Regions from separate parts of the Vibrio sp. SNU_ST1 genome, predicted to be linked through region 1. Evidence: predicted binding sites of a transcription regulator. Region 1 holds the regulator's gene; each other region holds the start of a gene.
The links. The regulator PurR, encoded in region 1, represses purine synthesis genes. The targets are predictions, from matches to a motif close to TNANGNAAACGTTTNCNTNA.
Positions count from the first base shown of each region.

Region 1 (6,343 bases):
TTAGTCACCAGCAAACATGTAACCTTCACCGTGAACCGTCACAAAAATTTGTGGGTTCTTAGGGTCAAACTCCATTTTTGCACGCATACGACGAATTAACACGTCGATAGTGCGGTCATTCGGCGCGTCTACTCGATGGCTGATCATATTCAAAATACGTTCACGGCTTAATACTTGGTTAGGGTAAGAAGAGAGTGCAACCAATAGTTCATATTCAGCTTTGGTCAATTTCACCGGCTCGCTGTTCTTGCTTAGCGCACGGCGAGGTATATCAAACGTCCATTCACCAAAACGAACCACAGATTCGTCTTCTGTTTGTTCTACCGCAACCGCTGCAGTTTTACGAGCAGCCGAAATACGCCACAAGAGGTTTTTAACTCGAACCAACAACTCGCGAAGTTCGAAGGGTTTAGTAACGTAATCGTCTGCGCCCATTTCAAGGCCAACGATCTTGTCAATGCTATCCGTGCGCCCAGTAACTAAAATTATTCCAATGTCTGATTGACTGCGTAATTCGCGAGTTAGCATCAATCCATCTTCGCCTGGCAAGTTGATGTCTAACATAATGAGGTCAACGTTATTTTCTTCTAACATTTTTCTCATTTGAGCCCCGCTTTCAGCTTCGCTCACTGTGTAACCTTCATTCTGGAAATATCCAACCAGTTTACTGCGGGTTACCACATCATCTTCTACGACTAATACGTGATAGCTCATCTACACCACTTTTCTTATTTAATAGTTTCAGTGACCATTCTATTCATAACTCGTAACAATTCTAGTACTACAGAAGATAAAAGCCAGAAACATGATTTTTTTTTGATACAAGACAATCTTAAACCTTGCTATTTGTCGCCCATCGCAATTCAATATAGGCATTACTACTAACGAGTAACTTTGCGTTTCGCAAATAACCTTGTTATTCAGCCTTGGTGTGCCTATACACAAATCACTCAACGATGCTAGGTATACACACACCACAAGACTAAATCAGGATCTAAGAAATGAAAGATACGAAAGCATTCAACGAACAACGAGCAGAAATATACTGGTGGCTATCAAGCTTGTTCGCTAAAGAGCTCACTCAAGAAGAACTCGATCACTACCACTCTGTTGAAATTCGTTCTTTCCTAACTGGTTTAGGCGAAAATGAAACACTAAAGCCGGCGATTGATAGCTTAGTGGATGCGCTAAACCGTCTACAAACACGTGAAGATGCTCAATTAGAATTGTCTGCTGACTTCTGTGACTTATTCTTAAAGACTGATAAACATGGCGCACTTCCTTACGCTTCTATGTATATCGGCCAGACAGGCCTTTTGAACGATAAGCCAGCAAAAGATATGGAAGAGATCATGGCTAAACACAACTTAGTGGTTAACCAAGACCTAAAAGAGCCCGCTGACCACATTGCTATCGAACTTGATTTCCTAGGTAATCTAATCATTCGTTCGAACGAAACGGATCTTGAAGAGGAACTAGAGAAATCCTTCACTGTTCAACAGCAATTTATCGAACAGCAACTGCTTACTTGGGTACCAAAGTTCAACGTTAAATGTCATGACATTGACACATTCGGTTTCTACGCTTCAGTCTCATCCCTGCTATTGGCATTCTGCAAATTAGACACTCAATACCTAGCTGGCGAATAAGCTTTTTTTGACGACTCGATAAATAAATTCAATAGAATTGTGACCATTCACCCGGATTTCTGGGTGAATTTTATTGCGAGTAATTTCTAGTCAGTCTAAAATTGTGACCGCAAACGATAAAATATGAAACATTCACGAAATGCTACACTTATTGAAGTTCAGAGCATTTCGGTGTTAAGACAAGCCGCTCAATAGCGGTTTTTTGTTTTTTAGCACTTTAGTACCCAAAGAGCCCTACAAATTTAAGCTCTTAGTTAGGTAGCTTAACGGCTACTTCATTCCGTACTTTGGGAAAGTAGCTTCTAATAGGATAAAAACATGGCCACTATAAAAGATGTCGCACGCTTAGCCGGCGTATCAACAACAACCGTTTCTCACGTAATCAACAAAACTCGCTTTGTTGCTGAAGCGACTCAAGAAAAAGTTAATAAAGCCGTAGACGAACTTAACTATGCGCCAAGTGCCGTTGCTCGTAGTTTGAAGTGCAATACAACACGCACTATCGGCATGTTAGTGACTCAATCAACTAACCTCTTCTTCTCTGAAGTTATTGATGGTGTTGAAAGCTACTGTTACCGTCAAGGTTACACTTTGATCCTGTGTAATACGGGCGGTATCTACGAAAAGCAACGTGACTACATTCGAATGCTTGCAGAGAAACGTGTAGATGGCATCTTAGTTATGTGTTCTGACCTAACTGAAGAACTAAGAGAGATGTTAGACCGTCACGCGGACATCCCTAAAGTTATCATGGACTGGGGTCCTGAGAGCTCTCAAGCTGATAAGATCATCGATAACTCTGAAGAAGGTGGCTACCTAGCAACCAAATACCTCATTGAGCGCGGTCACTCCAAGATTGCATGTTTAAGTGGCCACTTAGACAAAGCAGCATGTGTTGAACGCATCTCAGGTTACAAGCGCGCACTCAATGAAGCTAAGATTACTGCCGATGAAAATATGATCATCGAAGGCAACTTTGAGTGTGACACCGCTGTGATTGCTGCTGACCAAATCATTGAGATGGAAGATCGCCCTACCGCAGTATTCTGTTTTAACGACACAATGGCATTAGGACTGATGAGCCGATTGCAAGAAAAAGGTATTCGTATTCCTGAAGATATCTCAGTGATCGGTTACGACAACATAGAATTAGCTGAATACTTCTCTCCACCGTTAACGACGGTTCACCAACCTAAGCGCCGTGTTGGTAAAAATGCATTCGAAATACTACTAGAGCGTATTAAAGACAAAGACCACGAAAAACGCGTCTTCGAAATGCACCCTGAAATTGTTGAGCGAAGTACAGTTAAAACGTTAAATTAATTGATGTAATGAGTTTAGTTTAATCAAGCGCACCTTTAGGTGCGTTTTTTTTTTCAACAAACAAAATGCACTTACATGCATATCTCGAAGATCATTAATTGAAGCAATGTCACATTTTAAAATAAGAAGTGTGAGCCTAATTCAACAAAAACTTTATTCTAACAACCCAGTCACGCACAGGGCAAACCACTTGAAAAAGTGGGACGCAAAGCTTCCGGCCTAAACCACTCGTTGGTATGGTAGCGGGGTTACCGATGGCAAAATGCAGTAACTGCTAATACTTTAGTAATTTACAGCCTATTGACAATTTAATTGCAACATTTTGCTAATCTCTCGGACCTGCTTATTTGGTGGCGTAGTTCAAATACACCGAGATAAATAACATGGATAAACCGATACTAAAGGACTCAATGAAATTATTTGAGCCCCTAGGAAAAATTAAGTCACGCTCAATGTTTGGTGGATTCGGGCTTTTTGCTGATGACACAATGTTTGCCCTGGTTGTGAATGACCAGTTGCATATACGAGCTGACAAATGCACAACGCAACAATTCGAACAACAAGGATTTCAACCGTACGTCTACAAAAAACGTGGTTTTCCTGTCGTTACTAAATATTTCGCTTTACCTGAAGGCTTATGGCAAGACCAAGAGAAAATCTTGCAGCTTGCGACTACGTCTCTAGGTTTTGCTAAAGAAGAGAAAGCTGAACAATCTTCTGCTAAACCAACTCGACTCAAAGATCTGCCTAACCTTCGACTCGCTACCGAGCGGATGCTGAAAAAGGCAGGGATCGATTCTGTAGAACGTTTATATGAATCTGGCTCTGTAAACGCATTTAACGCCATCAAAGAATCGCATGCGTCTTCTGTCAGTATTGAACTTTTATGGGCGCTAGAAGGCGCGATCAATGGTACACATTGGTCTGTTATACCGCAGCAACGTCGTGAAGAGCTTATCAATCACGTCAATTAACATTGTCAGTGCAAACTATCTAGATAACTAAGCCGCATTCCTGCGGCTTTTTTTATATCTGGTGAAAGTTATTCTATGCTTTGCCTGTCTATCTATACTAATCGTATACATTGAAAAACTAATGGTATGCATTGAAAATTTAGAGGAAATATCAATGAGTAAAAAAATGATATTAGGTATTGTGTTGGTCATAACCATCGTCTTGTTAGGCGTCAATTTCGGCCAATACTTAACGCTTGAAAATGCGAAAACCCAACAAGCTGTTTTGAATGACTACATCGAGAGCAATTTCATTGCCGCCGCCGCTATCTACTTTGTCGCGTATGTCATGATTACGGCTTTCTCAATTCCTGGCGCCGCGGTTGTTACGCTACTAGGGGCTGCGCTATTTGGCTTCTGGAACAGTTTACTGCTAGTCTCTTTCGCAAGTGCCATTGGTGCAACGCTTGCGTTTCTAAGTAGCCGCTACCTGTTACGAGACTGGATCCAAACAAAGTTTGGTGACAAGTTAGCAACTATTAACAAGGGTGTAGAAAAAGACGGGGCATTTTACTTATTCTCACTTCGTTTGATTCCTGTTTTCCCGTTTTTCCTTATCAATCTATTGATGGGTCTAACACCGATGTCGGTAAGTCGTTACTACATTACGAGTCAAATCGGGATGCTACCGGGTACGGCTGTTTTCTTGAATGCCGGAACTCAACTCGCAGAAATTGATTCCCTTTCAGGCATCGTGTCTCCCTCAGTACTGTTGTCATTTGCCTTACTGGGTGTATTCCCAATTATTGCTAAATGGTTGATGAATAAATTTCGCTCAGCACCTGTCGCTGAGTAACGAAAATAACTAAATAGCTAAATAGCTAAATAACTAAATAGCTAACGCATGCAACCAAATAAGGTTCTATTTCAATGAAAATCTTCAGTGCATCGAATCCGACAGAAGCTCATATCATCTGTGGCTTGTTAGAAAGTGAGAATATTGCGTGTGAAGTCCGTGGTGAGGGTTTGTTTGGTTTAAAGGGTGAAATCCCATTTACCGAAGATACAGACCCTTACGTATGGTTATATGAGGCAGAACTCGCTAGTAAAGCCCGCACGATCGTCAATGACTACCAAAAACAGCAAGATTCAATCATCTATGAAGAGTGGCGTTGTGGTGAGTGTCATGAAATCAATGAAGCACAATTCGGGTCTTGTTGGCAGTGCGGCGCTGCTTCACCTGAATAGCAGAGCTTCAGTTATTACAGACACGATTCGATCAATACCTCCTCCAAATAAAAACGGGAAGCTAAATTAGCTTCCCGTTTTTATTTTAATTCTATTGAATCATCTGCTTTGATAATCAACCTAGAGAATCACTGGATTTGCTTTTGGATAAAAGCGATAGATTGTTGATTGAATTCTTCAGGATTTTCTACATTACATACATGCCCACAGTTGGCAATTTCTACCAACTCGCTCGACTCGTGCGCTTCGACCATTTCTTTAACAGGCTTGATGAACATGTAATCGCGCTCGCCCATCAAATACAAAGTCGGAATCGGCAACTCTCTGTCTTTAAAATATTTCATCAATGGGTTTACATCAGCCGTGAGGATAAACCAGCGCTTGAACTCTTTTTGGCACAGCTTTTTCGCTTCGCGGATAAACAGGTGACGTGATTCTTTTTGACTTTTTTGCGGCATCACAACATAAGCAAACAGGCTGTATAGCCACATATAAGGAATGATGTGCTTACTCAGGTTTCCTAATTTGATTAAGACTTGAGATCGAGTGTTGAGTTTAGTGACGGCACCACCAAGCACCATCGAACGTACTCTGCTTGCCGCCAATTCAGCCACATTACGAACGATAATTGTACCCAAAGACATACCCACAAAGTGTGCGGATCGGATTTTGAGATGATCTAACACTTTAAGAATATCGAGCGTTACCGATTTGAACGTATAACGGTTCGAAATCAGATCTTTAAGTATGTTGTCTGATTTACCGTGCCCTCTCAAGTCAATGAGAAGCAAGTTGAAATGCTGTTTATACGCTTTGATCTGCTTAAACCAAATGGAGGAACTGCCCCCTGCGCCATGCACAAACACAACCCACTCATCGCTCGTAGGGTGAGTAAATGTTTTATGAAATAATAAACTCTCAGACATACCTATCGCTTAATTTATTTATGGAGCTGAGCCTCATCACAAGGCGATGACTAAGGATATCACGCAATTAAGAATTTTAAGTGATAATAGTGTCAAACCCAACACTAGTCATGTGAATACCTGACCACCTTTTCTACCTGACTAAAATGAGTTTGCAAGCTTTGTCTTTGGAAACGTGATGTGATCTGACCAGAAAACAAAAAGGCACTCTATCAGCAGAGCGCCTTCTTTTATTATGAACGGT
Region 1 covers NZ_CP130748.1:1,148,757-1,155,099, reverse strand. Annotated here, with positions in the region: gene torR (two-component system response regulator TorR) at 1-714, opposite strand; gene torD (molecular chaperone TorD) at 1,002-1,649, shown strand; gene purR (HTH-type transcriptional repressor PurR) at 1,968-2,972, shown strand; cyclic di-GMP riboswitch class I at 3,143-3,228, shown strand; gene Q5H80_RS05130 (TfoX/Sxy family DNA transformation protein) at 3,356-3,946, shown strand; gene Q5H80_RS05125 (TVP38/TMEM64 family protein) at 4,101-4,781, shown strand; gene Q5H80_RS05120 (DUF2007 domain-containing protein) at 4,856-5,173, shown strand; gene Q5H80_RS05115 (alpha/beta fold hydrolase) at 5,302-6,099, opposite strand.

Region 2 (6,343 bases), 470 kb from region 1:
GGCAGCAACGGTCTTATCAAGGCGTTTCGATTTCAGTTTGTTCTTCATCATTTCAACGATTTCCTATTTGTCGTCTGGCTTTGTAATTATGACTTCAGTTTTAATTATAGTAGTTATTTGTTTATAAGCTCTGCCACGAACTTAGCGTTAGCTTTCTGAACCAGTATCGTGATGGCTAAGAGTTGAATGCCACCGAGCATTATGTCGCTTATGGTGTGACGTTATAAAGTTCGATTGTTACTGCAATATGACACACTGGATATCACAGGCGTTTTGTTTGTTTTGATCATTTATCGTGATGCAATAAAAAAGAGCAATGCTAAATGGCATTGCTCTTTTTCTGTTATTTGGAAGACTCTGCGTCGTTCACTGCGGATTCAGCCTCACTGATTGTTGATTCAGCATCTGAAACCTCTAGCGGTGGGATAACTACCAAACCTTCAAGGCTCGCTTCTTCCTCTTTATTACGCTTATTTACATGGCCAATAATGCTCTGATAATAACGGCGAATGTTCTCGACGTAATTCCTTGCTTCATCACCACGCGCATACCCGTAACGAGTTTTGCTGTAGTACTTCTTCTGTCTTAGCAGAGGAAGTCTGTCTTTCACATCACCCCAAGCATCAGGATCTCCGCCTTGTGCTTTGGTTAAGCGACGAGCATCCATCATGTGCCCGTAACCTACGTTATATGAGGCAAGCGCAAACCAGATCTTCTCGTGTTGAGTGATTGAATCTGGTACTCGATTCACGATACGTCGCAGGTATTCAACACCGCCTTGTACCGACTGTTTCGGGTCGAGACGATTGGTTACACCAACGCTCTTCGCAGTAGGCAGTGTCAACATCATCATGCCTCTAACACCCGTTGGAGAGCGCGCGACCGGGTTCCAGTGTGACTCTTGGTATGCCAAAGCTGCAATCAAGCGCCAGTCAAATTCTTGTGAGTACTTCTGAAACAGCGGAGACCATTTTGGCAGCTTGCTATCCAATGCGCGGATAAATGCACGAGTATCAACGTAATCAAAGGTGCCGATATGGCCGATGTATTTTTCTTCCAGTGAAGCCAGTTCACCAGACTGTTTTAGGTTACCAAAGAACTCAATCAGTAATGCATAAAGGCTTTCATCTTCAGACTTTTGTAAATACCAAGAGATAGGTTGATCTTCTGTCAGCTCAAAAGCTAAGGCTACGTCTGGGTATAAACGTTGTGCGAGCGACAACTCAATCGAGTCCGCAACAGTAAACAAGCGCTCACCAGTAGAGACTTCCTTTAGCAGGTCGTTGATGTCAGCATTACCTATTGCATCATAGATAAAGTCATCGTGCTTGTTCTGGATCTGTTTTAGCGTTGGCTCAAAGTGTGAGTCCTTCACTACCACCAAAGATGGCGTCAATGTTTCGGTAGATGCAGGCTCTTCTGATTCAGTTTGTGCTTTTACGAAATCAGCTTGACGCTTATTCTCGAACTTGATCAGTTGTTGAAGGTTTCTTGGGCGCCACTGTCCTTTTTTATACACCACTTGTTGGCTTACATAGTAATAGGCGGGCGCGGCGCGATAAGCGCGTGTCAGGTTATTGTTTTGCGTTAACCCTGTCGCGATAAGATCGATCTCGCCTTTCTTTAAGGCTGGGAATAGGCCGGATAAACGATAAGCGGGTTTAATCTCAAGCTGTACACCAAGCTCCTGCGCAAATTCACGAGCTAACTCGTAATCCAAACCAGCAGGGCCATCGGGACCAATGTAATAAGAGAGTTGGTTATTTAGGGTGCCGACGCGAAGAACGCCTCGCTCTCGTATCTGCTCAAGGACACTTTTAGGTTCTGACTCAATCTGGCATCCAGCCAACCCAACTAGGGCAATGGCAAGCAGAAGGAACTTAGACGAAAAGATGAGCGTAAATTTAGGCATCAAAATGAAATCTCGAAAAGTGGAAGCCCCTTTATACCAAACCCCGCAAGGCTGGCAAAGCAGGTTTATTTAAACAGTTGTAAAAGTGCTGATAAATGCAGCAAAAGTACCATTTACGCAGAAAGATAAAAAAAATCACGCAAACGGTTGCTTTTGGTGTTACGTCACAAAAAGAAATGCTTTATAATGCGCTCGCATTGAAGAGGTGGAATCGGCATAGGTTTGGCAACCTTCGGGAATAGCTTCGAAGAAAACAGTTAGGTTGTTCCTATAACCCACTGAATTTATTCCAATACTACCTTAATCAACTGCATAAGAGACCTAAGCACATGAGAATTTTGCGTGGCTCCCCAGCTCTATCTGAGTTTCGTGTTAACAAGCTTTTAGAGCTTTGTCGTGAATTAAGCTTACCTGTAACAGGTATTTACGCTGAGTTTGCTCACTTTGCTGATCTAACGGCAGACTTAGATGAGTCTGAAGTTGAGAAGCTAGAAAAGCTACTGACTTACGGTCCAACGATTGAAGAGCATGAACCTGAAGGTTTACTGCTACTTGCAACGCCACGCCCGGGCACTATCTCGCCTTGGTCTTCAAAATCAACAGATATCGCACACAACTGTGGACTGGCTAAAGTGTCACGTCTAGAGCGCGGTACTGCTTTCTACATTGAAACCTCTGCTGAACTTTCTGAGCTTCAACTTGTTGAGCTGAAAGCAATCCTGCACGACCGTATGATGGAAGTGGTTTTCACTGACTTCGAATCAGCGGCGGCACTATTTACCGTGGCTGAGCCTGCTCCTTATGCGGAAGTTGACCTATTAACTGGCGGACGTAAAGCGCTTGAAAAAGCAAACGTTACCCTAGGTCTTGCACTTGCAGAAGATGAGATCGATTACCTTCTTGAAAGCTTCACCGAGAAGCTAGGTCGTAACCCGACTGATATCGAGCTAATGATGTTTGCACAAGCGAACTCAGAGCACTGTCGTCATAAGATCTTTAACGCTGATTGGACTATCGATGGCGTTAAGCAAGAAAAATCATTGTTCAAGATGATTAAGAACACCTTTGAAACGACACCAGAACACGTTCTGTCTGCTTATAAAGATAACGCAGCAGTAATGACAGGTTCTGAAGTCGGTCGTTTCTTCCCAGATCCAGAAACTCGCCAGTACAACTATCACCAAGAGAAAACACACATCTTGATGAAAGTTGAAACGCACAACCATCCAACGGCAATCTCTCCATGGCCGGGCGCATCAACAGGTTCAGGCGGTGAAATCCGTGATGAAGGCGCGACTGGTATTGGTGGTAAACCAAAAGCGGGTCTGGTTGCTTTCTCTGTATCTAACCTTAAGATCCCGAACTTCGTTCAACCTTGGGAAACTGACTTTGGTAAGCCAAGCCGTATCGTTACTGCTTTGGATATCATGCTTGAAGGTCCTCTTGGTGGAGCAGCATTCAACAACGAATTTGGTCGTCCAAACCTATTGGGTTACTTCCGTACTTACGAAGAGAAAGTAAACTCTCACGCAGGTGAAGAAGTACGTGGTTACCACAAGCCAATCATGCTGGCTGGTGGTCTAGGTAACATTCGTGATGATCATGTTCAGAAGAAAGAGATCCCAGTTGGTGCGAGCCTAATCGTTCTTGGCGGTCCTGCAATGAACATCGGCCTTGGTGGCGGTGCTGCATCTTCAATGGATTCTGGTTCTTCTTCTGAAGATTTAGATTTTGCTTCTGTACAGCGTGAAAACCCAGAGATGGAACGTCGTTGTCAGGAAGTGATTGACCGTTGTTGGCAGCTTGGTGATGCGAACCCAATCGCATTCATCCACGATGTGGGCGCAGGCGGTATCTCGAATGCCCTTCCTGAGCTAGTAGACGACGGCGAGCGTGGCGGTATCTTCAACCTACGTGACGTGCCAAACGATGAGCCGGGCATGAGCCCACTTGAGATCTGGTGTAACGAATCTCAAGAGCGCTACGTAATGGCGGTTGCTGATAAAGACATGGCAACATTCGACGCGATTTGTAAACGTGAACGCGCACCTTACGCAGTGGTGGGTAAAGCAACAGAAGAACGTGATCTTAAATTAGAAGATTCACACTTCGACAACACGCCGATCGACATGCCAATGGACATCCTGTTAGGTAAAACACCTAAGATGCACCGTGATGCGAAAACGCTAAAAGCAAACAATCCTGCGATTGACCGTTCTGGTATCGAACTAAACGAAGCGGTTGACCGTATTCTTCGCCTACCAACAGTGGCAGAGAAAACATTCCTTATCACTATCGGTGACCGCTCGGTAACTGGCCTTGTTGCTCGTGACCAAATGGTTGGCCCATGGCAGGTTCCTGTAGCTAACTGTGCTGTAACGGCAGCAAGTTACGACTCTTACCACGGTGAGGCGATGTCTCTTGGTGAGCGTACGCCAGTGGCACTTCTAGACTTTGGCGCATCAGCTCGTCTAGCGGTTGGTGAAGCAATCACTAACATCGCAGCGACGAACATCGGCGATATCAAACACATTAAATTGTCGGCTAACTGGATGTCTCCAGCGGGTCACCCTGGTGAAGATGCAGGTCTTTACGAAGCGGTGAAAGCTGTCGGTGAAGAGCTATGTCCAGCACTGGGTCTAACTATCCCAGTGGGTAAAGATTCAATGTCGATGAAGACCAAGTGGGAAGAGAACGGCGAACAGAAAGAAGTCACTTCTCCGCTATCTCTTGTTATCACTGCGTTTGCTCGTGTTGAAGACGTTCGTAAGACGATTACGCCGCAGCTTCGCACTGACAAAGGTAATTCTTCTCTAGTTCTTATCGACCTAGGTAACGGCCAAAACCGTCTAGGTGCAACAGCGCTTGCACAAGTTTACAAGCAGCTTGGTGATAAGCCAGCAGACGTAGACAACGCAGCGCAACTAAAAGGTTTCTACGAAGGCGTTCAAGCACTAGTAGCAAACGATCAAGTTGTGGCTTACCACGATAAAGGCGATGGCGGTCTATTCGTAACGCTAGCTGAAATGGCGTTCGCAGGTCACTGTGGTGTTAATGCTGATATTGCAGCGCTTTTATCTGCATCAGAGAACAGCGAAGATACGCTAGCAGTACTCTTCAACGAAGAGCTAGGTGCGGTAATTCAAGTTCGTAACGATGACCTAGATGCTGTTCTTTCTACACTTGCTGCAAACGGTCTAGAAGCGTGTTCACACGTAATCGGCTCTGTTGAAGCATCTGATGAGCTAGTGATTAAGTCTGGTGCAGACGTTGTAATCCAACGTAACCGTACTGAACTACGTACTATCTGGGCTGAGACGACGCACAAGATGCAAGGTCTACGTGATAACCCAATCTGTGCAGACCAAGAACACGAAGCGAAGAAAGACAATTCAGACCCAGGTCTGAACGTGAAACTAAGCTTCGACGTTAACGAAGACATCGCTGCACCGTTTATCAACACTGGCGCTAAGCCTAAGATGGCAATTCTACGTGAGCAGGGGGTTAACTCTCACGTTGAAATGGCAGCAGCATTCGACCGCGCAGGCTTCGAAGCGACTGATATTCACATGAGCGATATCCTAACGGGTCAAGCGGTACTAGAAGAGTACAACGGCCTTGTGGCTTGTGGTGGCTTCTCTTACGGTGACGTACTAGGTGCTGGTGAAGGTTGGGCTAAATCAGTTCTGTTTAACGATTCTACTCGTGACCAATTTGAAAACTTCTTCAAGCGTGAAGATACTTTCTCGCTAGGTGTGTGTAACGGTTGTCAGATGTTGTCTAACCTGCGTGAACTGATTCCGGGTGCAGAGTACTGGCCACGTTTCGTTCGTAACGAATCAGAGCGTTTTGAAGCTCGTTTCAGCCTAGTTGAAGTTCAGAAGTCTGATTCTGTGTTCTTCAACGGTATGGAAGGTTCTCGTATGCCAATCGCAGTTTCTCACGGTGAAGGCCGCGTAGAAGTGCGTGACAACGACCACCTAAACGCGATTGAAAATTCAGGTACGGTTGCTCTACGTTACGTTGATAACAACGGTAACCAAACGCAACAATACCCGAACAACCCGAATGGTTCGCCAAATGCTATTACTGGCCTAACAACGACCGATGGCCGTGTGACTATCATGATGCCTCACCCAGAGCGTGTATTCCGTACGGTTGCTAACTCTTGGTCTCCAGAAGGTTGGGGCGAGAATGGTGCTTGGATGCGTATGTTCCAAAACGCACGTAAGAATGTGGGTTAATTTGATTCATTAAACGAATCGTTTTAAAAGCTAACGAAAGCGCAGACCGAAAGGTTTGCGCTTTTTTTTGTTTAGTGGTGAGAGTCGTTATTTCGAGATGATAGGAGCTGTTAAGTTCGAATTCATTTGTAGGGGATTCGCCGGAATGATTACTCATTTAGTCAGTCATTAACCAATTTATATTCTT
Region 2 covers NZ_CP130748.1:675,983-682,325, forward strand. Annotated here, with positions in the region: gene Q5H80_RS02975 (hypothetical protein) at 1-51, opposite strand, end outside; gene mltF (membrane-bound lytic murein transglycosylase MltF) at 344-1,912, opposite strand; gene purL (phosphoribosylformylglycinamidine synthase) at 2,242-6,156, shown strand.
Region 2: the regulator PurR is predicted to act here: its motif matches at 2,048-2,067, upstream of purL (phosphoribosylformylglycinamidine synthase).

Region 3 (6,343 bases), 1.3 Mb from region 1:
ATTCTTGGATTACAACCAGGTCGTCACGGTGAATGACTTCTGACCCGTAATCGTAGCCAAGAATGTCGCCAATATCTTTACTGTGCTTGCCTGCTATTTTTGCTAGGTCTTGGCTTGAGTAGCTAGCGATACCACGCGCCACTACTTTGCCTTTGCTGTCTGTGACTTGGGTAACTTCACCACGAGAGAATTCGCCTTTAACTCGAACAACCCCTTTTGCCAACAAGCTGCTGCCTTTGGTGTTAACGGCATTGACTGCGCCATCATCGACCACGATGTCACCAGCTGAAGCTGGGCCCGCTAAAATCCAACGTTTACGGTTTTCAAGCGCTTCCGCTAAAGGCAAGAAACGCGTGCCTTGTGGGTTATCACTCAATGAGTCAAACACCACATTCTCTGCACTGCCCGCTGCAATGATCACTTCAATACCCGCACGACGAGCAATATCAGCCGCCTGCAATTTTGTCGCCATGCCACCAGTGCCTAAAGTAGTACCACTGCCGCCTGCGATCTTACGCAGCGTGTCATCAATGGTTTTTACTTCTTTGATGAGCTCAGCATTTGGGTCTTTACGAGGGTCAGCCGTAAACAGACCTTTTTGGTCTGTTAGTAGCAAAAGCTTATCAGCACCGCACAAAATACCAACCAATGCCGACAAGTTATCATTGTCGCCCACTTTAATTTCGTTGGTGGCGACTGCGTCGTTTTCGTTTACTACCGGAATAATATCGTGCTCAACAAGTGCATTGATCGTGTCACGTGCATTAAGAAAACGCTCGCGATCATCAAGGTCAGCACGAGTCAGTAGCATCTGGCCAATCTTAAGGCCATAGATAGCAAACAAAGACTCCCAAACTTGAATCAACTGACTTTGCCCAACTGCCGCAAGCAATTGTTTGCTTGCCATCGAATTGGGAAGTGCGGGGTAACCAAGGTGCTCACGTCCGGCTGCAATTGCGCCAGACGAAACCATAACCACAGAGTGGCCTTGTTTTTTTAATTCAGCACATTGACGAACCAGCTCAACCATATGAGCGCGGTCTAATGCCAATGTTCCACCAGTTAAGACACTGGTACCCAGTTTAACAACGACAGTTTTACGCTGTGTTGTTGTCCCGCTTTGATGATTTGTTGTCATGAAGTCTTTTATGAATAAAACAAATAAGAGGTGATGTTTTAGCAATCAAAAGGGGAATTCACAAGTAGAAAAGGTGCGAAATCGCACCTTTTTGCTTTATATAGAAGAGTAACCTTTAAAATCAGACGAATTCGACAGACTCTTCGTCTAACTGAACGCCGATTTCAAATTTCTTTTGAAGTTCATCAACCAGCTTTTGGTGAAAGGCTTCTTGAGTTCGAGATACCTCAGCGACCGCCTTTTTAGGTAATGGCAAAGGATCCCAGTTACCATCAATGTTGTATTTACCCGTGTTGTACTTCGCCGAAAATCCTTCTTCCGACTTATCCAACTCCAACCACCAGCCCCAAAACTCACGTTCTTCTGGTGATTTTTTATCGTTCACACATACAGACAAGCAATCAAAAATATAGTGGCCTTCTTCTGATTGCGGCTCCCTTAAGTAAGGGCCAATAGCCTTTAAAACATTTAACAAGCGATAATGCGTTGGTTGTTGTGTCACTTCTGACATATTGAATCTCCATTTCAATGTTAAGAATGACGTTACTCAGACTGTTATACGTAGAAATTACGCAATTGGATTTTATAAATTATTTCTCTGAGTATCAGGTACTTACTTTGTACACTTTTCATGCTTAACTAATTTAGGAGAAATGTCATCTAAATAATTCATCCTCAAGCCACTTTATCGCCAATTCGAGGGATTGCTCATAACCTTGTGTAATTGACTTAGCTTTGATTTTCTTCGCTTTACCGTAATCACTGTAAATAGCAACCAGTTGATTATCCATTGGAGGTGATACTGGGTCACCCTCTAAGGCTAATGCCAAGATAGGCACACTGGTTTTACTGTTTGACAGCAAACCTTGTACCTTGAGTGACCACGCCATCAATTGCCCAGAAAGACTATTGATATCAACGGCCCCTTTACCAAGACGCGAAGCCAACACATCTAAATGCATTTTAGGCATCTGTTTCAGTTTGTCAGCATGAACAAAGATATCGTGAATTGGCGCGCCTAAAGAGATACACGCTTTAAGCTTATGTTGCTCAAGGAAAGATAATCTCACCATAGCATTGCCACCAAAGCGGAAGCCAAACAAGCCAACCTTATGGTGATCGACCCACGGGATGTTAGGCAGTTCATTCAACACAGCTTGGTGAAGACAAGATGAGTCTTCTGTTAACGGCCAATGTGCACTGTGCCCTATCGATGGCATGTCTACCGTTAGCATTGCAATGTTCTTTGGTGCTAAGTAATCCCTAAACAAGCGCCACATATCGGTTTGCAAGCTATCTAGACCAGCGCTGACAATCACAACTGGTTGTGGTTTGTCTGTTTTGGTTAGATGCAAGTTCGCTTTGATCTTCTTGTTTTGGTATGGAATATCAATCTGTTTGACGATCAATTTGGTGTGTTTGATCGCTTCAGAATACGCCGCGTTCGCTAATACCTGTGCCTGAGCAGCAAGGTTATCGTTCTTTAGATGTGGGTAGCCCGCAATGCTAAAGCACAAAGAGGCAGAAAATAGCTCTTCAGCCATCTCTTCACCGTTCTTCTCGTTCGAACGATTTTGATGCTGCATCCCCAGTTTGGTCCATTCGTATGCCCAGTTACCACTTCGGTAACCCATGACCGTATCAAGCCACTCATCGATTGTACGAGAGTTATCTGATGACGCGATGCGAGCCAATACCGCTTCTTGCTCTATTGGATTAACGCCTTGCCATACCCACTGAAGACGTCTTAGGTTTCGGTACCATGATGAGTTTTGCTGTTCACGCTTCTCATCCAATAGCGCTTCAGAGCTTGGCATGTATTGTGTCAGCATTGAGGTCTCTTTGGCCTGCTTGTGCTTTACAAACAAGGTTTCCGAAAGGTTCGAGCTCGTTTCTTCTGATTCAGACATTGGGATACTTAATAAGAAATGGTTGTTACTAATCATATAAAAAAAAATGACCCTATAAAGGGTCATTTCTCAAAAAACTAAGTTTACGCTTATTTTGACTTGCGATTTACCGGCTCAACGTAGCTTAGGCTAGTATCCCAAGGTTGCTCAATCCATGTGTCTTGAGCGATATCAACGATGTACTCGTCTAGCAAATCAGCACCAGATGGCTTTGCACACACAGCGATCAGTTTCGCTTTCGGATACATTTCACGAAGCTTGCGTGCAGTGTCACCACTATCAACAAGATCTTCAACGATTAGGAAGCCTTCGCCGTCACCTTCAGGTGCTTTAACTACTGTCATATCACGTTGGTGATCGTGGTCGTAGCTAGAAATACAAATCGTATCTACGTGACGAATACCTAGCTCACGAGCCAAGATTGCACCAGGAACCAAACCACCACGGCTCACTGCCCAGATGCCTTTCCACTGTTCTGCTGGCATTTGCTTTTCTGCTAGTTGACGGCAGTAAGTCTGCATGTTGTCCCAAGTGATAACGAATTTGTTGCTCATAGTATAAAACCTAATAATTTTGTCATGTTATTAGAGGCTATTTTAAACATAGCCTCTTCAGCGATTAAGCAGAAATCTAGACGATTAAGCGAAAGTATATTTAAGAATAAAGATAGCCGACATTACCCACACAGCCGGTGAAACGTCGCGACCTTTACCACTTAGCAGCTTAATTGCAGCGTAAGCGATAAAGCCGAGTGAGATACCCTCAGCGATAGAGTACGTCAACGGCATAAGCAGGCATGTTACCACGACTGGTGCTGCTTCCGTAAGATCACGCCAATCAATACCAACTAGGCCAGACATCATCAAAATTGCTACATAGAACAATGCACCTGATGTTGCGTAGGCTGGAATCATGCCTGCAAGCGGTGAGAAGAAAAGAGCCAGTAGGAACAAGATACCAACAACAACCGCTGTTAGACCAGTACGACCACCTTCTGCTACACCCGCAACACTTTCAACGTAAGAGGTTGTGTTTGATGTACCTAGCAATGCACCAATAGATGTTGCAGTAGAGTCTGCAAGCAGTGCTTTGTTTAGGCGCGGTAGCTTACCGTCTTCTTTGATTAGGTTTGCTTTCGTTGCAACACCAACCAGAGTACCCGCTGTATCGAATAAATCGACGAACAAGAAAGCGAATACTACTGAAATCATACCGATTTCAAATACAGCAGAAAAATCAAGCTGCATGAATGTAGGTGCAAGGCTTGGTGGTGTCGACATGATGCCGCCGTATTGAACGTCACCAATAGCAATACCAACAGCTGTGATAGCTAGAATCGCAATCATCACTGCGCCTTTCACACCGCGATGAACAAGAGCAATCGTAAGGAAGAAACCAAGCGCGCCTAAGATAGGAGCAATCGCGGTAATATCACCCAGTGAAACTTTCGTTGCTGGGTTAGAAACAACAATGCCAGCATTGCTTAGCGCAATAAATGCTAGAAAAAGGCCGATACCTGCAGAGATACCAACACGCAGAGACATAGGGATCGAGTTGATAATCCATTCACGGATCTTAAAGATACTTAAGAAGATGAAGATCACGCCTGATACGAAAACCGCTGCCAGAGCAACTTGCCACGTATAACCCATACCCATTACAACAGCGTAGGTAAAGAATGCATTCAAACCCATGCCTGGAGCTTGCGCGATTGGGTAGTTAGCAACAAAGCCCATGATGAAACAGCCAATAGCAGCTGCTAAACAGGTTGCTACAAATACAGCGCCATGGTCCATACCAGCATCAGCTAGAATCATTGGGTTTACAAAAATGATGTAAGCCATTGTTAGGAAGGTTGTTAGACCTGCGATGATTTCAGTGCGCACATTGGTGCCATTTTCACTGAGTTTGAATAGCTTTTCGAACATTATCGAATCCTATAAGGGTAAAAAGTAAACGGTTGCGTAATCGATTGGCTGTGGATTATAAAGTTATCAAATAACAAATTCCAGATAGAATTAAGGCTCTAATCGATCTTTATCAGAATGCTGTATGAAACAGAGCGATTAAAAACAAAAACACAAACGATAAAAAAATCATTAAAAACAAAAGCTTAACCTAAAATCGATCAATATAATTAGTTGGTTATTTTTTCTACCATCGGCTATTTTCATTGAGAATCTAGCTAATAAATTCTGAATTCAAACCCACAATAGTTATGTATTTTTCAACAGGATCAGTAATAAGGCGCAAATTGACATTTCGGCGTTTAAAAAACAACCATGCAGAACAGCAGAAAAAGTGATAAGCGTAAGCGGTTTGGAAAAGTAGCAGGCAAAAAAAACGCCACTCAAAACTGAGTGGCGGTAGAATCTGTCAACCAAAAGGGCTGTAAAAGAATTCCAATATATAGGGGTGAACAAAACTGTTCGAGTTACATGCTTACGGTATTAGTAACCAAAGCTTGTAGGGTATGCAAAGTTGCTAGTGTAAACAGAGCTGTTAATCCAGAACATTGCAGATGGTAAACCTTTCATAACTATCACCTTAATAAATCAATAAAAAAAACGAATTTGATTTCTCGGTTCCTTGGAGGCGATAAAACGGACTCATCCTTTGAGCATTTACTCTTCATCTCAGAAGTTGGTTGTTAATATACCCCAAAGAAAAAAGATTACAAGCATTTTTTGCCATACGTCACACTTTTGGCTATTTATGGTTATTCTTCAAACTCACTTTCGTAATAAAATTACAGAACAGAATTAAACAACCGTTTGCTCGTGCCATTTATAAGCATCAAGGCGCTTAGTCATAATCAGGTGGACAAGATCGCTTTCAAAATTTGAGCTATTTGAGGTTTAGAACCGCTACTCGTCAAAACGCTCAAGTGGTATGCTGTTGCCATCAAAACAGACCCATATTTTAGATTTTTGTTCTAGGTTTTTACCAATACAAAACCTAAATATATGGTTATCAAATAAAAAAGGAGTCATCCGTGTCTGAATTCCATTCTGAGATCAGTAAATTGTCCCCTGCCCCTATTTGGCAGTTTTTCGATAAAATTTGTTCAATCCCGCACCCTTCGAAACATGAAGAAGAGCTTGCTCAATACATTATTGCTTGGGCAACAGAGCAAGGCCTAGATGTACGTCGTGATCCAACGGGCAACGTATTCATCAAAAAGCCTGCAACGGCGGGTATGGAAAACAAAAAAGGTGTGGTGCTACAAGCTCACATCGATATGGTTCCACAAAAGAACGAAGACACAGTTCATGACTTCGCTAAAGACCCAATC
Region 3 covers NZ_CP130748.1:2,495,762-2,502,104, forward strand. Annotated here, with positions in the region: gene proB (glutamate 5-kinase) at 1-1,183, opposite strand, end outside; gene crl (sigma factor-binding protein Crl) at 1,260-1,649, opposite strand; gene frsA (esterase FrsA) at 1,795-3,048, opposite strand; gene tet(34) (oxytetracycline resistance phosphoribosyltransferase domain-containing protein Tet(34)) at 3,138-3,602, opposite strand; gene Q5H80_RS10915 (NCS2 family permease) at 3,687-4,976, opposite strand; gene Q5H80_RS10920 (aminoacyl-histidine dipeptidase) at 6,044-6,343, shown strand, end outside.
Region 3: the regulator PurR is predicted to act here: its motif matches at 4,997-5,016, upstream of Q5H80_RS10915 (NCS2 family permease).

Region 4 (6,343 bases), on a different replicon from region 1:
AATCAATATCGAGAGTATGATTATCTGAACGACTATGGCGTGATTTTCTTGTTGAAACTGAGTGTTAAATTGACGTTCTTCAATATGAAGAACCATATAAATTGGTCCTTCAAACTGCTTAATCTTAGGGCTGATGTCAGAGTGAAAATACCAGTTTTTACCATCAAAATAGCTGGATGAGGTGCCGCTTTGAATATTCTGCCACAGGCCTGGGGCTAGTTTTGCATACGTCTTGTCTGAACGTGATTCAATCACATGCCCAAATGAATCCTCAGGGTCGGGACCCATGATGACATGACCAGTTTTGTTAAGGATGACTGGAACTGTCGCTGATGTACCTATCTGGTAATGCAAGCGTTCATAGATCTCGCGCATATTTAGGTTAGCAATGAAATAGCCAATAATGTGCTCCCCTACAGTCACTGGCGTCATAATGCGAAGTGTCGGCGTAAAGGGGCGAACAAACTCTCCATTTTCAGCCTCAAGATCAATGCCTTTAGCGCTTACCTCTCCGATCGATAATTCTTGTAGCACTTTGTAGTAATCGCGAGAGGATTTGTTCTGTAGCTTGCGGTCTGCGACGATAGTTGCTTGACCATCATTGTAGTTGACGCGGAAGACTTCGTTGGCGTCTAGATCTAGGAAACGTAGTTGAGAGTAGTATCGTTGCCCGTTTGCTAATACCACCCAAAGATCCTGAAGTGCCTGTTTGTTACCAATCGAAGGTTCAGTAACTGCACGGAGTAGGGTCTGTGAAGCGGCAATAGAGGGAACCGCATTTGATATTTGCTCAACAATAATAGCGAGTTGATGAAAGCTGTATTCGATTTGGTTTTGATTAGACTGTTTGATGTTCAGCGCATGCTGAGCTTCAACCCGTTCAAATTCAGAGTTTATATAGAGAGCAGGGACTAATCCTAGGGTAAACATGGTGCATATAAATTGGCTGATTAGTTTATTTATATTCGTATTCATCACTGTCCTCGAAAAATCAGCGCAATACTATATATTTTATAGACCTATTAATGTGATCTTTACCCAAAACCTATAACAAGACTTGCATATTACTTTGGTTTCAATGAAATATATTGCAATTGGGGTGTTAATTGAGCCGTTAGAGCTGAGAAGTAGATGACCTGTCCGTCAATATGGTGGGGCAAAGTACAGACAGGCTATTCTAGATAAAGCGGATTTTTAGCCTATGTCTTGTCTTAATTAACTTAAGCCAACGATGTTTCCTTTGCTATCAATGTCCAACGACATAAAAGCTGGTTTATCAGGCAGGCCTGGCATGGTCATTACATTGCCGCACAGCGCGTAAATAAAGCCAGCACCAGCACACAGCTTTAGCTCCCTAACGGGTACGTCAAACTGAGATGGTGCACCTTTTATGTGCGCTTCAGTGGAGATTGACAGTGGCGTTTTTGCCAAACAAACCGATAGGTTGCTGTAGCCGTGTTGTCTAAACTCCGCCAACTGTTTTTTGGCAAGTGGTGATAGCGAGATACTTGCTGCGCCGTATCCAACTTCAGCGACTGCCATCAGTTTCTCTTCTAAGCTTTGCTCTGAGTGATATAAAGGTTCAAATTCACTGTCATGTCGGCAGGCCTTTATCACTGCGTTAGCCAACTGAGTTGCACCTTCGCCACCTTGGCCAAAGGCTTCACTCACTTCAACGCTCACGTTTGGATAAAAATCGGTGATCATCTGTTTCAAAGCGTCGAGCTCTTGAGCTGAGTCTTGTGGGAATCGATTAATCGCAACGACGGTAGGCACTTGGTATTGCTTAACGTTGTTGATATGCCATTTAAGGTTTTCAAAACCTGCAGTGAGCGCGTCTTGGTCATCATTAAAGATTGAGTCTGGTAGCGGAGTTCCCGGTCTCAAATCGTATAAACCAGAGTTGGCTTTTAATCCACGTAATGTTGCGACAATGACTGCACAATCGGGCTTTTTGTTCGATGCTTTCACTTTTATGTTACACGCTTTCTCAAAACCCATGTCCGAGCCGAAGCCACCTTCGGTCACGACAAAGTCACTTAGTTTTAACGCAATCTTATCGGCAATAATAGAAGAGTTACCGTGTGCGATGTTAGCGAAAGGCCCTGCGTGGATTAGGGTAGGAACCCCTTCAAGGGTTTGCATTAATGTTGGCTCTATGGAGTCCTTCATTGTGACGGTCATAGCACCTGCTACGTTGAAGTCATCTGCGGTTAATGGCAAGCCTTGGTTATTGTATGCGAGTACCACTCGCCCGATGCGTTTTCTTAAATCTTGAAGGTCATCAGTTAGAGCAAGAATTGCCATCAGCTCTGAAGCCGCTGAGATATCAAAGCCATCCTCGCGCTCAAAGCCATTAATTGTTTTGTCTGCTTCGTTCTTGCCAACCGTGATCATGCGTAATGCACGGTCATTATGGTCGAGAACACGTCGCCATACGATTCTGCTTGGGTCGATATCCAGTGCTTTTAAGCCCGAACGCGCTTCAAAGGCGTCTAAACCTTCACGCTGCTCATGATACAAACGAGCGTCAATAGCGGCAGAGGCGAGGTTATGAGCGACGGTTACGGCATGAATGTCGCCAGTCAGGTGAAGGTTCAATTGCTCCATTGGGGCAACTTGTGAATAGCCACCGCCGGCAGCACCGCCTTTTACACCAAATACCGGGCCCATTGAAGGCTGACGAATGCAGGCCATAGCGGATTGGTCAATCTTTGCTAGACCTTGTGCTAATCCGATAGTGGTAACTGTTTTGCCTTCGCCAAGAGGCGTTGGTGTGATAGCGGTCACCACGACCAATTTACCATCTTGTTGGTTGGCGAGGCGCTCAAGTGATGTGAGAGACACCTTAGATTTGTATTGCCCTAATGGCTGATGTTCATTGTTTTGAAGGCCAGCTTGCTTGGCAACCTCACTGATGTTTTTAAGGGGAGTAGAGCGACAAATATCAATATCAGACAGCATATTTGATCCTTATATCAGAACCGAAAGGTAGTACGTAAACGTTTGCGTGGCGATAGTACTGTATAAATTTGCCAAGTAAAGGCAAACCACATCAATTATGTGCTGGAAGATAACAGATCTAAAGAGTCATTGCGCAAGATCAAATCTTAAACGAGCAAAATATTCGATCTGATTACCTTCAGTTGCAATTATATTGAGGTTGAATACAAAAAGGGCTGCATATAGCAGCCCTTCAAGGAGTGGGTAATCTAACTTGGCGTTAACCTCTAAGAGTTAACTACCTAATATGGTCGATTAACGATCCCAGTATGTTTCTTCTAAGCTATCTTCGCGTTCAGGTAGTGCACGAGAAAGACGAGGAGAGTGCTGAGTCAACACTTCATAGCTTACACGGTTTGCATACTTACAAATTTGAGATAAAGACGAGTAAGTTAGGCAAGTGTGCTCGTGTTTTTCCGAGTTTGGTACATTCACGTGGTGGTAGCTGTTCGCTGCCATGTCGTGTAGTAGTGCAGAAAGTGCACCATCACCAGCGCCGTTTGTATTTTTAATCTCACGCGGGCCACCAAGGTAAGGGCCAATGTGAGAGTATACTTTTACTGGATCTTTACAGTCTTGCTTACGCATAGCTCGGCTGAATTCGAATTTATTGAACTCAGGGATGTTACCCGGTAACAATGGCAGGGTGGTTTCGCGTTTCGCTAGCTCATCTGTGTAACCTGCCATGTATAAACCTATAGGGCCTGCAGTACAGAGAACTAGGTCAACCCACTCAAGTGCTTTGTTAGCAGCTAGAAGCGGATCTTTTTCACCCGTTAACGCTTCACCCTCGTCTTCGTTCATCGCGACAATGGTTACGTTCTCTTTCAGGTATTCTTGCCACCATTCAGCGTTGCCTTCGATCACGTACTTAGTACCAAGTGTTAGTACTACTGGTACATTGTGCGCTTTCGCGTATTCGATCGCTTTTTGTACCGCTTTTGGCATCGGGTCTTCAGGCTTGCCGCGCATTAGGTATGAAGATACAACCAATGCAGATGCTTTCTCGAAAACTTTTTCAGGAATGCTTTCAGGAAGCAGTTGGTTCATGTGGCCTTCATTGATTGCAAACGTACGTTCACCATCTTCAGAAATAAGTGTGTAGCAACGACCAATAGGACCATCAACAGTTTGAAGGTGGTTTAGATTCATACGAGAAGAAGTGCGGCAAAGGTAACGATAGCCAAATGAGCCAACTTCAATCTTCTTCGACATAACGCCAAGCAATACAGATTTACTGTCTGCCAGTACGGAATAGTTGTGCAGTGTGTTGCCAATAGTATCGCCAGGGTATTGATGCGTGATCAAACCGCGCTCAACTAACTCTTCATATAACGCATCTGCTTTACTCTCTTCCAATACCAGTGAGTGACCTTTACTCAGCTCGTATTTTTCAAGGAACGCGTTATCAACACGGGCTTCGATATCAACAATCGTTTGACCAACACCGACAATCGTTGCGCGGTGAAGCTTAGGCGTTTGTTGCATTTGGTTGACCAACGGATCACGTGCGTGAGTTGGAAAATAGTGTTTAGATTTACGCTGTCCAGGAAACTTCATATGAAAAATACAGTGAAAAAATTTTGCCGCATAGTATCACATTTTGTTTCTGATTCTTTCATTTTTATTACATTTAGAATCACCTGCACAATGTCTGTACAGGTGATTTTACTTACTTTTGGCTAGAGGGTATTTACGTGAGACTATTCGGCTGGAACTCGTGTTGCAGGGTCAATGTAAGCCTTTGTACCCCAAAGTGGAACGGTTGAAAGGCTATGCTTGAAACTGCCTTCTGTTTCTTTAGTGGTGTATGACAAGTAGAGCAGCGATTGATTGTCTGCATCGTAGATTCGACGAACCTTCATTGTTTTGAAGAAGATACTTTTTGATTGTTTGAATACCACTTCACCAGATTTGCTTTTGTCTATTTTAGCAATCATTTCTGATGTAATTTCACCGGTTTGACGACAAGAGATAGAGCTATCGCTTGGATCAGAAAGGCTAAGGTTTGCTTCGATTGATGCGATATGACAAGTCACACCTGCGATTTTGTCGTCATCTAAAGAAGACATCTTGATATCTTTCATTGTGAAGAATCCAAGAGAGACGTCGCCAACCTCGTTGTCCGAACAGCCTGCCAACATTGTGATGATACCCGCTGCTATTAAGGCTTTTTTCATGAGAAGTCCTTTTTATTTATAGAGTTCTGTTTACTATAAGGATATTGAAACTTGAATACGAGTGTAGAGCTTTTCGTTAAGTTCTTAAAGGATGTTGTTGGAGAATGGAAAATATGAAGTATTTAAAGTACTTGTTGGCCTTGGTCATGCTCTGTATGCTCTGTGCTTGTAGCTCGGCACCTCAGTCGAATATATGTCTTCCAAGTAGCTGTGACATTTGGGGATACTAACCGTAGGTACTAAAAGAATGAATAACGAAATACCTGAAAGTGCAAAACAGAAAAATCAATGGCTGTTTAGTCAACTCGATATTGCCTATCCCGCAAAAGAGAGCTTGCTAGGCCGACAACTTTATCAAAGCAAACTCCCATCCAAGACATACCAACTCCTCGCTCAAGATCAAACGCCTTCACAAATTGATGAACTGCATAAAGTCGATTTCCATAAGCTGACCGTACTTTTCTCACTTAACCAAGCAAGTGTTTACCAAGATGAAGCCGAAAGGGCATACATGCTAGAGTTCTTGAGTCAGATTATGTTATCTGACGAACATGTCTTATACATAGGGACTCAAAATGGTGATGTTGCAGCGAGCGCTATCGTAACAGAAGCTGAAGATTCTCTGCTCATTTCAGACGTTGTTGTTGAAAGTGGTCAAAGTATCAACGGTTTTGCTAAGCAGTTACTTGATTTTTGGGCACAAGATCATGCTTCTCACGATAAAGTATGGGTCGAGAACTAAAGATTCTTTGAGGAAGCGTTAATCTAAGTACAATACCCTGTCTTATTAAAAGGGTGTTGTATGTGCAAGCTATTGTTCTCAATCGCTGTATTGTGTGTTAGCGCTTTTTCCTCTCACAGTTTTGCTAATGGCTGGGATATCAAGCGCATCCTAGTTTTACACTCATACGAACCTTCTTACCAATGGACTGCTGATTTCCAAAAAGGGATAGACAGTGCGTTCAGCCAATCTCAAACCGAAGTTAAGCTTTCAATCGAGTATTTGGATTCAAAGCGTGTCCATAGCCCTGAGTACTACGATTCTCTTGCGAACTACTTACGTACCAAGTATGCCGGTTATAAGTTTGACGGCGTCATTGCGGTTGACGACAATGCTGCTAACTTCCTTGAATCTCTGCCTAATTTGATCGATCGCTCCA
Region 4 covers NZ_CP130749.1:836,363-842,705, reverse strand. Annotated here, with positions in the region: gene Q5H80_RS18135 (diguanylate cyclase) at 1-975, opposite strand, end outside; gene Q5H80_RS18130 (formate--tetrahydrofolate ligase) at 1,216-2,964, opposite strand; gene Q5H80_RS18125 (inosine/guanosine kinase) at 3,259-4,563, opposite strand; gene Q5H80_RS18120 (CreA family protein) at 4,707-5,183, opposite strand; gene Q5H80_RS18115 (hypothetical protein) at 5,431-5,925, shown strand; gene Q5H80_RS18110 (HD domain-containing phosphohydrolase) at 5,986-6,343, shown strand, end outside.
Region 4: the regulator PurR is predicted to act here: its motif matches at 2,995-3,014, upstream of Q5H80_RS18130 (formate--tetrahydrofolate ligase).